2 regions of the Pseudomonas allii genome follow, and region 2 is predicted to be linked to the other one. Evidence: predicted binding sites of a transcription regulator. Region 2 holds the regulator's gene; the other holds the start of a gene.
The links. The regulator sigma-54, encoded in region 2, starts transcription at its own class of promoters, with help from an activator protein. The targets are predictions, from matches to a motif close to ANTGGCATNNANNTTGCTNT.
Positions count from the first base shown of each region.

Region 1: a site for sigma-54 is predicted at 2,247-2,266, ahead of glnK (P-II family nitrogen regulator). Genes of this name have one in related genera too.

Region 1 covers NZ_AP039450.1:6,351,811-6,357,782, forward strand. The annotation lists gene ACZ445_RS29290 (secondary thiamine-phosphate synthase enzyme YjbQ) at 1-116, opposite strand, end outside; gene ACZ445_RS29295 (ammonium transporter) at 328-1,665, opposite strand; gene glnK (P-II family nitrogen regulator) at 1,700-2,038, opposite strand; gene ACZ445_RS29305 (accessory factor UbiK family protein) at 2,461-2,724, shown strand; gene ACZ445_RS29310 (YifB family Mg chelatase-like AAA ATPase) at 2,938-4,434, shown strand; gene ACZ445_RS29315 (TetR/AcrR family transcriptional regulator) at 4,431-5,015, opposite strand; gene ACZ445_RS29320 (ABC transporter six-transmembrane domain-containing protein) at 5,127-5,972, shown strand, end outside.
Region 2 covers NZ_AP039450.1:997,094-1,003,065, reverse strand. The annotation lists gene ACZ445_RS04465 (KdsC family phosphatase) at 1-53, shown strand, start outside; gene lptC (LPS export ABC transporter periplasmic protein LptC) at 62-634, shown strand; gene lptA (lipopolysaccharide transport periplasmic protein LptA) at 621-1,154, shown strand; gene lptB (LPS export ABC transporter ATP-binding protein) at 1,154-1,879, shown strand; gene ACZ445_RS04445 (RNA polymerase factor sigma-54) at 2,064-3,557, shown strand; gene hpf (ribosome hibernation-promoting factor, HPF/YfiA family) at 3,633-3,938, shown strand; gene ptsN (PTS IIA-like nitrogen regulatory protein PtsN) at 3,949-4,413, shown strand; gene rapZ (RNase adapter RapZ) at 4,416-5,273, shown strand; gene ACZ445_RS04425 (HPr family phosphocarrier protein) at 5,290-5,562, shown strand; gene ACZ445_RS04420 (ZIP family metal transporter) at 5,603-5,972, opposite strand, start outside.

The DNA of each region.
Region 1 (5,972 bases), 1.2 Mb from region 2:
TGCAATAAGCCCACGCGACAGGCCTTCAATTCAGGCAAGCCGGCCAGCAACTCATCGGTTACCAGGTGAAAGCCCCGGGGCTTGGCCCGCAGGGTAATCAGGGTCTGTTGCCACATACAGTTCTCCGCCCATCGGCGCGCATTCTAGCGCGCTCAGGGAAAAAACAAAGTGCCGAATACGCCTACATGCCTGTAAGACATTGGCATGCGGAAAAGTGCCGTGTGCATCCCATCACAAACATCGCTTAAAAACCGCTACAGCGTGTTACGACTGACAAACACCAGACAAAAAAATGCCCGGCAAGCCGGGCATCTTTTTTTCGCGTACTTACAAGTTGTAGCCGCGTTCGTTGTGTTGCGCCAGGTCGAGGCCGACCGCCTCTTCCTCTTCGGTCACCCGCAGGCCCATGACCATATCCAGCACCTTGAGGATGATGAAGGTCACGATAGCGGTGTAGATCACCGTGAAGCCGACGCCTTTGGCCTGGATCCAGACCTGTGCAGCCACGTCAGTCACCGTGCCGAAGCCGCCCAGTGCAGGGGCTGCGAACACACCGGTGAGGATCGCACCGACGATACCGCCGATACCGTGTACACCGAATGCGTCCAGGGAATCGTCGTAGCCCAGCTTGCGCTTGAGGCTGGTGGCGCAGAAGAAGCAGATCACACCGGCGACCAGGCCGATCACCAGGGCGCCCATCGGGCCTACGGTGCCAGCAGCCGGAGTGATTGCCACCAGGCCGGCCACCACCCCCGAGGCGATGCCCAGTGCGCTTGGCTTACCGTGAGTGATCCACTCGGCGAACATCCAGCCCAGCGCCGCAGCAGCGGTAGCGATCTGGGTGACCAGCATCGCCATGCCGGCAGTGCCGTTGGCCGCAGCGGCGGAGCCGGCGTTAAAGCCGAACCAGCCGATCCACAGCATCGCCGCGCCAATCAGGGTGTAACCGAGGTTGTGCGGTGCCATCGGGGTGGTCGGGAAGCCTTTACGCTTGCCGAGCACGATGCACGCCACCAGGCCAGCCACACCGGCGTTGATGTGCACCACGGTGCCGCCAGCGAAGTCCAGCACGCCCCAGTCCCACAGCAAGCCACCATTACCGCTCCAGACCATGTGTGCGATTGGCGCATAGACGAGGGTGAACCAGATGGCCATGAAGATCAGCATCGCGGAGAACTTCATGCGCTCGGCGAACGCACCGACGATCAGCGCCGGGGTAATGATGGCGAAGGTCATCTGGAAGGTGATGAACACCGCTTCCGGGAACAACGCCGCAGGCCCGGTGATGCTGGCCGGGGTCACGCCCGCCAGGAACGCCTTGCCCATGCCGCCGAAGAAGGAGTTGAAGTTGACGACGCCCTGCTCCATACCGGTCGTGTCGAACGCGATGCTGTAGCCGTAGATGACCCACAACACGCTGATCAGGCCAGTGATGGCGAAGCACTGCATCATCACGGAAAGAATGTTTTTGGAGCGCACCATGCCGCCGTAGAACAGCGCCAGGCCTGGAATGGTCATGAACAGCACCAGCGCGGTGGATGTGAGCATCCACGCCGTGTCGCCGGAATTGAGGACTGGAGCCGCCACTTCGTCTGCCGCCATGGCCAGGCTTGGCATTACGATGGACAACAGGGCTCCGAGCCCTGCGAATTTACGCAGAGTCATATTGTTTTCTCCTGGGGCGTTGGGGTTTGGCGGCTTAGATTGCGTCGGTATCGGTTTCGCCGGTACGGATGCGAATAGCCTGTTCCAGATTGACCACGAAGATCTTGCCGTCACCGATCTTGCCGGTGTTGGCGGCCTTGGTTATCGCCTCGATAACCCGGTCAAGATCCTTGTCGTCAATGGCGACATCAATCTTCACCTTCGGCAGGAAATCGACTACGTATTCCGCGCCGCGATACAGCTCGGTGTGACCCTTCTGCCGACCGAAGCCTTTGACCTCAGTAACGGTAATGCCCTGCACGCCGATCTCGGACAACGACTCGCGTACATCGTCCAACTTGAACGGCTTGATGATGGCAGTGACTAGCTTCATGAAAACTCTCTCCCGAATTGGTGGACTTGCCCCAGGAAAACAAACCCGTCTCAAGTCTAAGCGCAGTGCCTGGCTTTGTAACGCGTCGTCGCCTCGGCATTTGCCGTTACGACGCCAGCGAACCACTGGTGACGAAACCTGTACCCCTGATCCGTCGGCGCACTGCATTCGTCACAGCGACTGCATCAGTGCATGGGTCATGATCGTCTAAGCAGAAACCTTGCCAGCTCCGTAAAAATCACTGAAATCAGTCCTTTGCTCACTTTTGCCCACCTGCGGGGCTTTTTGACGGCGGCAATGCGCACAAAAACAGTGCGCCACCGCCCAGACCGCTGCGCGAAAAGCGTGCGCTCGCCGCCACGGAAAAGACTATAGACGCTGCGTGATACACTGCCGGCCAACAGTTTTCCGGAATATTTCCCATGCTCGCGCCCAAAGACCTCCTCGACGCCCTGAGCGGCCACGCCTCTCGCCTGTTCAGCGGCGACACCCCGCTGCCCCGCAATGAAATCGAAAGCCAGTTCAAGGCGCTGCTGCAAAGCGGCTTCAGCAAACTCGACCTGGTGAGTCGGGAAGAGTTTGATAGCCAGATGGTGGTGCTGGCCCGCACACGTGCGCGGCTGGAGAGCCTGGAGGCCAAAGTCGCTGAGCTGGAAGCCAAGATGACACCGCCCTCTGCTGAATAAACGCGGTCAGTGTGGGAGCTGGCTTGCCTGCGATGCAGACGCCTCGGTGTATCTGTTGCACGCAGACGATGCTATCGCAGGCAAGCCAGCTCCCACATAAAGCGCTGCGAACGACTCTGGATACGTTCTGTAAAACCTCCCTCGCCTCGCACTTCTCCACCTCGTCTACCCTTGAAAAACCGCAGGAAGCGGCCCTCTTTTCAAGGAACGAGCATGTCCCTCGCCATCGTCCACAGCCGCGCCCAGATCGGCGTCGAAGCCCCTGCCGTCACCGTCGAAGTGCACATGGCCAACGGTTTGCCATCCCTCACCCTGGTGGGTTTGCCGGAAACCGCCGTCAAGGAAAGCAAGGACCGCGTGCGCAGCGCCATTCTCAACTCCGCCCTGCAATACCCTGCCCGCCGCATCACCCTCAACCTGGCGCCCGCCGACCTGCCCAAGGACGGCGGGCGCTTTGACTTGGCGATAGCGTTGGGCATCCTGGCGGCCAGCGTGCAGGTGCCAGCCTTGATGCTCGACGACGTGGAATGTCTGGGAGAATTGGCGCTGTCCGGCGAGGTGCGTGCAGTGAAAGGCGTGTTGCCTGCGGCATTGGCGGCGCGCAAGGCCGGGCGCACCGTGATAGTGCCTCGGGCGAATGCCGAGGAAGCGTGCCTGGCCTCGGGGTTGAAGGTGATCGCGGTGGATCATTTGCTGCAGGTGGTGGCGCATCTGAATGGGCATCAGCCTATAGAGCCCTACAAATCCGACGGCTTGCTGTACCTGAACAAGCCATACCCGGACCTGAGCGAAGTACAGGGCCAGCTCGCCGCCAAGCGTGCACTGCTGATCGCGGCGGCGGGCGCGCATAACCTGCTGTTCAGCGGCCCGCCCGGCACCGGCAAGACACTGCTTGCCAGTCGCCTGCCGGGGTTGTTGCCACCGTTGAGCGAGCAGGAAGCCCTGGAAGTGGCGGCGATCCAGTCGGTCGTCAGCCTGGCGCCGCTGAGTCACTGGCCACACCGACCGTTTCGCCAGCCGCACCACTCTGCCTCAGGTCCGGCATTGGTGGGCGGCGGGTCGAAACCGCAGCCTGGAGAAATCACCATGGCCCATCACGGCGTGCTGTTCCTCGATGAATTGCCGGAGTTCGACCGCAAGGTGCTGGAGGTACTGCGCGAGCCTCTCGAATCGGGCCACATCGTCATCTCCCGCGCCCGCGATCGCGTCAGCTTCCCGGCTCGCTTCCAACTGGTAGCCGCCATGAACCCCTGCCCTTGCGGGTACATGGGCGAACCCAGCGGGCGTTGTCGCTGCACGCCGGAGCAGGTTCAGCGCTATCGCAACAAGCTCTCCGGCCCCTTGCTGGACCGTATTGACTTGCACCTCACTGTGGCGCGAGAAACCACCGCATTGAATCCAACCCAGCAGGCGGGCGATAACACGGCCGAGGCATCGGCACGGGTCGCCCAGGCCCGCGATCGCCAACAGCAACGCCAGGGCTGTGCGAATGCGTTCCTTGATCTGCCGGGGCTGCGCAAGCACTGCAAGCTGACAAAAACCGATGAAGGCTGGCTGGAAACCGCCTGTGAACGGCTGACGCTTTCCCTGCGCGCGGCCCATCGCCTGCTCAAAGTGGCGCGTACCCTGGCCGACCTTGAGCACACCGAGAGCATCACTCGACCGCACTTGGCGGAAGCGTTGCAGTATCGGCCCGCGGCTGTCGGCTAGGGTACGTCTGGGAAGTCCAACAGCAGGCGCGCCACTTCCATCACTTCATCCAAGGCCGCTTCGGCCGATTCCATGGAGGGTTTGAGCATCAGGTCGTCGGCATAGCCCATCGCCACGGCAAAGATCTGGCGGGCAGCGCGTTGTGGCGAGTCACAACGCAGGACGTTGGCAGCCACACCCCGCTCGATCACCTCGGCGAGCATGCGTTGCCATTGGGCGTTGATCGCCAGGTAAGCCTGGGCCATTTCCGGGTCCTGCATCGCTTCGTCCCAGGCATCCAGCCACAGTGCCCACCCTGCATCGGCGGTACTTGGCAGGCAGTCACGCAAAAACCCCACAAAGGCGTCCAGGGGCGCTGCTTCTGCCAGGGGCGCGCGCACTTCGTCCAACTGCTCATTGGCAAACCGCACGAAGGCTTCGCGGCGCAGTTCCTTCCAATCGCTGAAATAGTGATAGACGTGGCTGCGGGACAGGCCGGCATGTTCGGCCAGGTCGCGGGTGGACACATCGGCAAAACCCTTGCTGCGAAACAGCTCCAGGGCGGCGGCGATGATCTGGTCTTTACGGTCGTTACGCGACATGGGCAATTCCTTTCGACGCCGCAGATAAGCGGCGCTTGCTTTTTGAGCGATCGCTCAAGGATACTTGAGCAGTCGCTCAATCATAGCGTCTACCACCCCTTTGGTGCATCCATGACATCCGTCACCCCTCAAATCCTGATTGAAGAAAGCCAGAAAATCGGCCAGCAATCCGCCGGCCAGACCCTCAAGGCCATCGCCAAAGCCTATCCCGGCAAGCTGTCCGCCACGCTGTCGCTGGTCGCGCTGGAGAACGCGCTGCTACTGGCCTACCCGTTGTTTGCCGGGTTTGCGGTGGACGCGATCATCCGTGGCGACGCCGGCAACGCGCTGTTCTACGCCGCCGTGGTCCTGGCATTCTGGGTGGTCGGCGCGGCACGCCGGGCGCTGGATACGCGAACCTTCACGCGGATTTACGCCGATCTGGCGGTGCCGGTGATCCTCAATCAACGCCTGCAGAACCACAGCACGTCGAAATCGGCGGCGCGGGTGGTGCTCGCCCGGGAGTTCGTCGACTTCTTTGAGAAGCATGTGCCGATCATCGCCACGGCGCTGGTGTCGATTATTGGCGCGGCGGTGATGTTGATCGTAATCGAGCCCTGGGTAGGCCTGGCGTGCCTGGGCGCACTGGTGCTGTGCATCACGTTGTTGCCACGCTTTGCCCGGCGCAACCAGGAGCTGCATGAACGGCTAAACAACCGGCTGGAAAAAGAAATCGGCCTGGTGGAAAAAGTCGGCGCACCAACCCTGCGGCGCCATTACCGGGTCCTTTCACGCCTGCGCATCTGGCTGTCGGATCGCGAGGCGGCTGCGTACCTGTTTCTCGGCACGCTGGCCGCCTTGCTGTTTGTGGTCGCCATCAGCCAGTTGGCGCTGTCACCCGCAGTCAAGGCCGGCCATATCTACGCGGTCATGACCTACCTGTGGACCTTCGTCACCAGCATGGACGAAGCCCCCGGC
Region 2 (5,972 bases):
TGATCCTGCGTGCCCAGGGCAGCCTTGAAGCGGCACACGCCGCCTACTTATAGAGCGTTTTATGCTGAGCAAAAAGATTCGCAACTTCCTGTTATTCGGAGTCATCGCCGCGCTGTTCCTGGCGGTGGGCTACTGGAATATCAGCCCGGAGCGCTTTCTCGACCAGCCTGCTGCGCAGGTTGACGAAGGCGCTATCGACTATTACGCCATCAATGCCAAGAGCGTGCAGTTCCTGCCTGACGGCAAGGTGCAATACGAAATGACCTCGGACAAGGTCGAGCATGTGAAGGCCACCGAGGTCACCCTGCTGACCAACCCGGACATGAACATTTACCGCGGTACCGAGTTCCCATGGCACGTCACCAGCAAGCGTGGCGAGGTCAACCCGGACGGCACCGAGGTGGAACTGATCGACACGGTGCGCATTGCGCGCACTGACGATAAAAGCCGTGAGACCGTGATTACCAGCAGTCGCATGACTGTATTCCCGCAGAAGCAATATGCGCAGACCGAGCAAGACGTTAGAATCGACGGCGCTGGCGGTGTATCGACTGGCAAGGGAATGAAAGCGTATTTGAAAGAAAGCAGGATACACCTGCTATCGAACGTAAGAGGACAGTATGAGGCTCGTTAAAACTCTCCCTATTTTGCTCGGCCTGGGCGCAGCACTGGGAAGCGTGAGCGCCTGGGCTCTGCCGAACGATAGCCAGCAGCCGATCCACATCTCGGCTGACGATGCACAGCTCGATGACAAGCAAGGCGTCGCAACCTACACAGGCGGCGTGATCATCACGCAGGGCTCGATGAAAATCACCGGTAATACCGTGACGCTAACGCGCACCAAAACCGGCGACATCGATGTCGTGACCTCGGTGGGCAACCTGGCTTACTTCGAACAGAAGCAGTCCGCGACCGACACCGGCCCGATGAAGGGCTACGGCAAGACCATCCAGTACCACGCCCAGCAGAACCGCATTGTACTGATCGACCAGGCCAAGGTGCTCAGCCCCGATGGCAACTCCACGGAAGGTGAGAAGATCACCTATGACACCGTGAAACAGATCGCTAATGCCGGTCGTGCCAATGGCAACAAGGTCACCGCGCCTCGTCCACGCATCGACATGGTTATCCAGCCGAAGAAGAAGGCCGAGTAATGGCAACCCTGAAAGCCCAGCATCTGGCCAAGGCCTATAAAAGCCGTCAGGTCGTGCGCGACGTCAGCCTGTCGATCGACAGCGGCCAGATCGTCGGCTTGCTCGGCCCCAACGGCGCCGGCAAGACCACTTGCTTCTACATGATCGTCGGCCTGGTCCAGGCGGATCAGGGCCGTGTCCTGATCGATGACCTGGACGTGAGCCACCAGCCAATGCACGGCCGCGCACGGGCCGGTATCGGCTATCTCCCGCAGGAAGCGTCGATCTTCCGCAAACTGTCGGTGTCGGACAACATCATGGCGATCCTCGAGACCCGCAAGGAACTCGACCGTGACGGCCGTCGCAAGGAGCTGGAAAGCCTGTTGCAGGAGTTCCATATCAACCATATCCGCGACAACCTCGGCATGAGTCTGTCCGGTGGTGAGCGTCGCCGTGTGGAAATCGCCCGCGCCCTGGCCACTGCCCCCAAGTTCATCCTGCTGGACGAACCGTTTGCCGGCGTCGACCCGATCTCGGTCGGCGACATCAAGCAGATCATCCATCACCTCAAGGCCAAGGGCATTGGCGTGCTGATCACCGACCACAACGTCCGTGAGACGCTCGATATCTGCGAAACCGCCTATATCGTCAATGACGGCCAACTGATTGCCGAAGGTGATTCCGCTACCATCCTGGCCAATGAACTGGTCAAGGAAGTGTACCTGGGTCACGAGTTCCGCCTGTAAACACCGTGGTGTCACGGCGTTCGCCAAGGTGCGCGGGAGTCAATGAAAACCTCCGGATTTTTATTGTTACCGCGCTCTAGGCAAAGCACCCGACATCAGGCATATAATTTGCTTATGTTTGGCGCTCACGCGCCCTGTCGTGGATGGCGCATTGCGCCGGCGAATAAGGTGTTAAGCCCCTGCCATGAAACCATCGCTAGTCCTGAGAATGGGCCAGCAGCTGACGATGACACCGCAGCTGCAACAGGCCATCCGCCTGCTCCAATTGTCGACCCTGGACCTGCAACAGGAAATCCAGGAGGCCCTGGAGTCCAATCCGATGCTCGAACGCCAGGAAGAAGGCGACGACTTCGATAATGCAGACCCGCTGGCCGATAACATCGAGCAAAAACCCAATTCCGACGTGCAGGAACCCTCCTACCAGGAAACCGCCCCCACGGTGGATAACCTTGAGGAAGGCGAATGGAACGAACGCATTCCCAACGAGCTTCCGGTCGACACCGCCTGGGAAGATGTCTACCAGACCAGCGCCAGCAGCCTGCCCAGCAATGACGATGACGAGTGGGATTTCACCACCCGCACCTCCGCCGGCGAGAGCCTGCAGAGCCATCTGCTGTGGCAACTGAACCTGGCACCGATGTCGGATACCGATCGCCTGATCGCCGTAACCCTGATCGACTGCATCAACAATCAGGGTTATCTAGACGAGACGCTTGAAGAAATTCTTGAAGCCTTCGACCCCGAACTGGATATCGAACTGGACGAGATCGAAGCCGTCCTGCACCGCATCCAGCAGTTCGAGCCTGCCGGTATCGGCGCGCGCACCCTCAGCGAATGCCTGCTGCTGCAACTGCGCCAGTTGCCGGCCAAGACCCCATGGCTCTCCGAGGCCCAGCGCCTGGTCACCGACTACATCGACCTGCTGGGCAGCCGCGACTACAGCCAGTTGATGCGCCGCATGAAGCTCAAGGAAGACGACCTGCGCCAGGTCATCGAGTTGGTACAGAGCCTTAACCCGCGCCCCGGCTCGCAAATCGAGTCCAGCGAAGCCGAATACGTCGTCCCCGACGTGATCGTGCGCAAGGATAACGAGCGTTGGCTGGTGGAGTTGAACCAGGAGTCGGTGCCACGCCTGCGGGTCAACCCACAATACGCCGGTTTCGTCCGCCGCGCCGACACCAGCGCCGATAACACCTTCATGCGCAACCAGTTGCAGGAAGCCCGCTGGTTCATCAAGAGCCTGCAAAGCCGCAACGAAACCCTGATGAAAGTCGCCACCCAGATCGTCGAGCACCAGCGCGGCTTCCTGGAATACGGCGACGAGGCGATGAAACCGCTGGTACTGCATGACATCGCCGAAGCGGTGGGCATGCATGAATCGACTATTTCACGCGTGACCACGCAGAAATTCATGCATACCCCACGGGGTATTTATGAACTGAAATACTTTTTCTCCAGCCACGTAAGCACCTCCGAAGGCGGCGAATGCTCGTCCACGGCGATCCGCGCGATCATCAAAAAACTGGTTGCGGCGGAAAATCAGAAAAAGCCATTGAGTGACAGTAAGATCGCTGGTTTACTGGAGGCACAAGGCATTCAGGTCGCCCGTCGAACCGTCGCCAAGTACCGCGAGTCCCTTGGGATCGCGCCTTCCAGCGAGCGTAAGCGTTTGATGTGACGGGCGGGCCACAGCGTTCCAGTGGCAGGCGCCTTTGCCTGCCGCTTTATGCACTGGCAACGAAGGAGAAGCTGTATGCAAGTCAACATCAGTGGACACCAACTGGAAGTGACCAAGCCCCTGCGTGAGTACACCGAAAGCAAGTTGAACAAGCTTGCGGGGCATTTTGACAAGATCACCAACGTGCAGGTCATCATGGAGGTCGATAAGCTCAAGCAGAAAATCGAGGCCACCCTGCACGTACCGAATGCCAAGCTCGTCGCCAATGCGGAACATGAAGACATGTACGCGGCGATCGACTCGCTCTACGACAAGCTGGACCGCCAACTCATAAAGCATAAGGAAAAGAATCTGCACCTGATGCAAGGTACAGGTCGTTAACTCTCCCCCCATGATCCGACTTGAAACCATCCTGACCCCCGGCCGTTCCCTCGTGAACGTGCCGGGTGGCAGCAAGAAGAAAGCCCTCGAACAAATTGCCAACCTGATCGCGCGCGAAGTGCCGGATCTGGAGATGCAGGATGTCTTCGATGCGCTGATTGCCCGTGAAAAACTCGGTTCCACCGGTTTTGGCAACGGCATCGCCATTCCTCACTGCCGCCTCAAAGGCTGCGAAACACCTGTCAGCGCCCTGCTGCACTTGGAAGCCCCCATCGATTTCGACGCCATCGACGGCGCCCCGGTTGATCTGCTGTTCGTTCTGCTGGTCCCGCAAGCCGCCACCGATGCGCACCTGGAACTGCTCCGGCAGATCGCCAGCATGCTCGACCGCAAGGAAGTACGCGACAAACTGCGCAGCGCCAGCAGCAATCAGGCGCTGTACCAGGTTGTCCTGGATGAACAGAACGGGCAGTAACCATGCGCTTGATCATCGTCAGCGGCCGCTCCGGCTCGGGTAAAAGCACCGCCCTCAACGTTCTTGAGGACAACGGTTTCTATTGCATCGACAACCTGCCCGCCGGCCTGCTGCCGGAGTTGGCGGAACGCGCCTTGATCCATACCGAACTGGCCCAACCGCTGGTCGCCGTTTCGATTGATGCCCGTAACCTGCCCAGCCACCTTGAGCGATTCCCGCAATTGCTTGAGGAAGTGCGGGGCAAGCACATTCATTGCGACGTGCTGTACCTGGACGCCGACGAAGAGACCCTGCTCAAACGCTTCTCCGAGACCCGCCGGCGCCACCCCCTAAGCAGCCCCCATCGCTCTCTGGCCGAAGCCATCGAAGACGAAACCAAGCTGCTGGGGCCGATCATTGACCTCGCCGACCTCAAGATAAACACCACCAGCCTCAACCTGTACCAGTTGCGCGATGCTATCAAGCTGCGCCTGCTGAACCAGCCAGAGCCGGGTACGGCGTTCCTCGTGGAGTCGTTTGGGTTCAAGCGAGGCATGCCGGTCGACGCCGACCTGGTGTTCGATGTGCGCTGCCTGCCCAACCCGTACTGGAAACCAGAGCTGCGTGACCAGTCCGGGCTGGATCAGCCCGTGGCTGATTACCTGGCGGCGCAACCGGATGTGGAGGAGATGTTCCAGGATATCTCCACCTACTTGCTCAAATGGCTGCCACGCTTTGCTGCAAGCAACCGCGCCTATGTCACCATTGCCATCGGCTGCACTGGCGGCCATCACCGCTCCGTCTACCTGACCGAGCGCCTGGGCCAGGTGCTGCAACAAACCCTCAAGAACGTCCAGGTCCGCCACCGCGACCTTAGCTGAAAGGAACACCCCCGCGATGCCCGCTCTGGAAATTGAAATCATCAACAAGCTGGGTTTGCACGCCCGCGCCTCGGCCAAGTTCGTGGGCGTAGCAGGGCAGTTCCCCTGCCAGATCCGCGCCGGGCGTACACCGGAATCCATGGTCGACGGCAAGAGCATCATGGCCATGATGATGTTGGCGGCCGGCAAAGGCACCAGGATTCACTTGAAGACGGAGGGCGAGCAGGAAGACGAAGCGATGGCAGCGCTGGTGGCGCTGATCAACAATTACTTCGACGAAGGTGAATAACCCCCTGTAGGAGCGAGCTTGCTCCTACAGTAGACGTTACCTACCCCAGAGCGGTGTCCATCACCATCATCAAGCAAAAACCGATGCACAGGCCCAGGCTGGCGAGTTTTTCGTGACCATTGCGTCGCGACTCGGGGATGACTTCGTGGGTCACCACCAACAGCATCGCGCCAGCAGCCAGGGCCAACCCCAAAGGCAACAACACTTCGGCCAGGCTGACCAGCCAGGCGCAGAGCACAGCAAATACGGGCTCCACCAGGCCTGAGGCAGCGCCGATCAGGAACGCCTTGGCCCGCGACATCCCCGCCCCGGCCAACACCAACGCGATCACCAAGCCTTCGGGTACGTCCTGCAACGCAATGCCCATGGCCAAGCTGTCAGCATCGGGCATGCCGCCACCGGCGGAAACG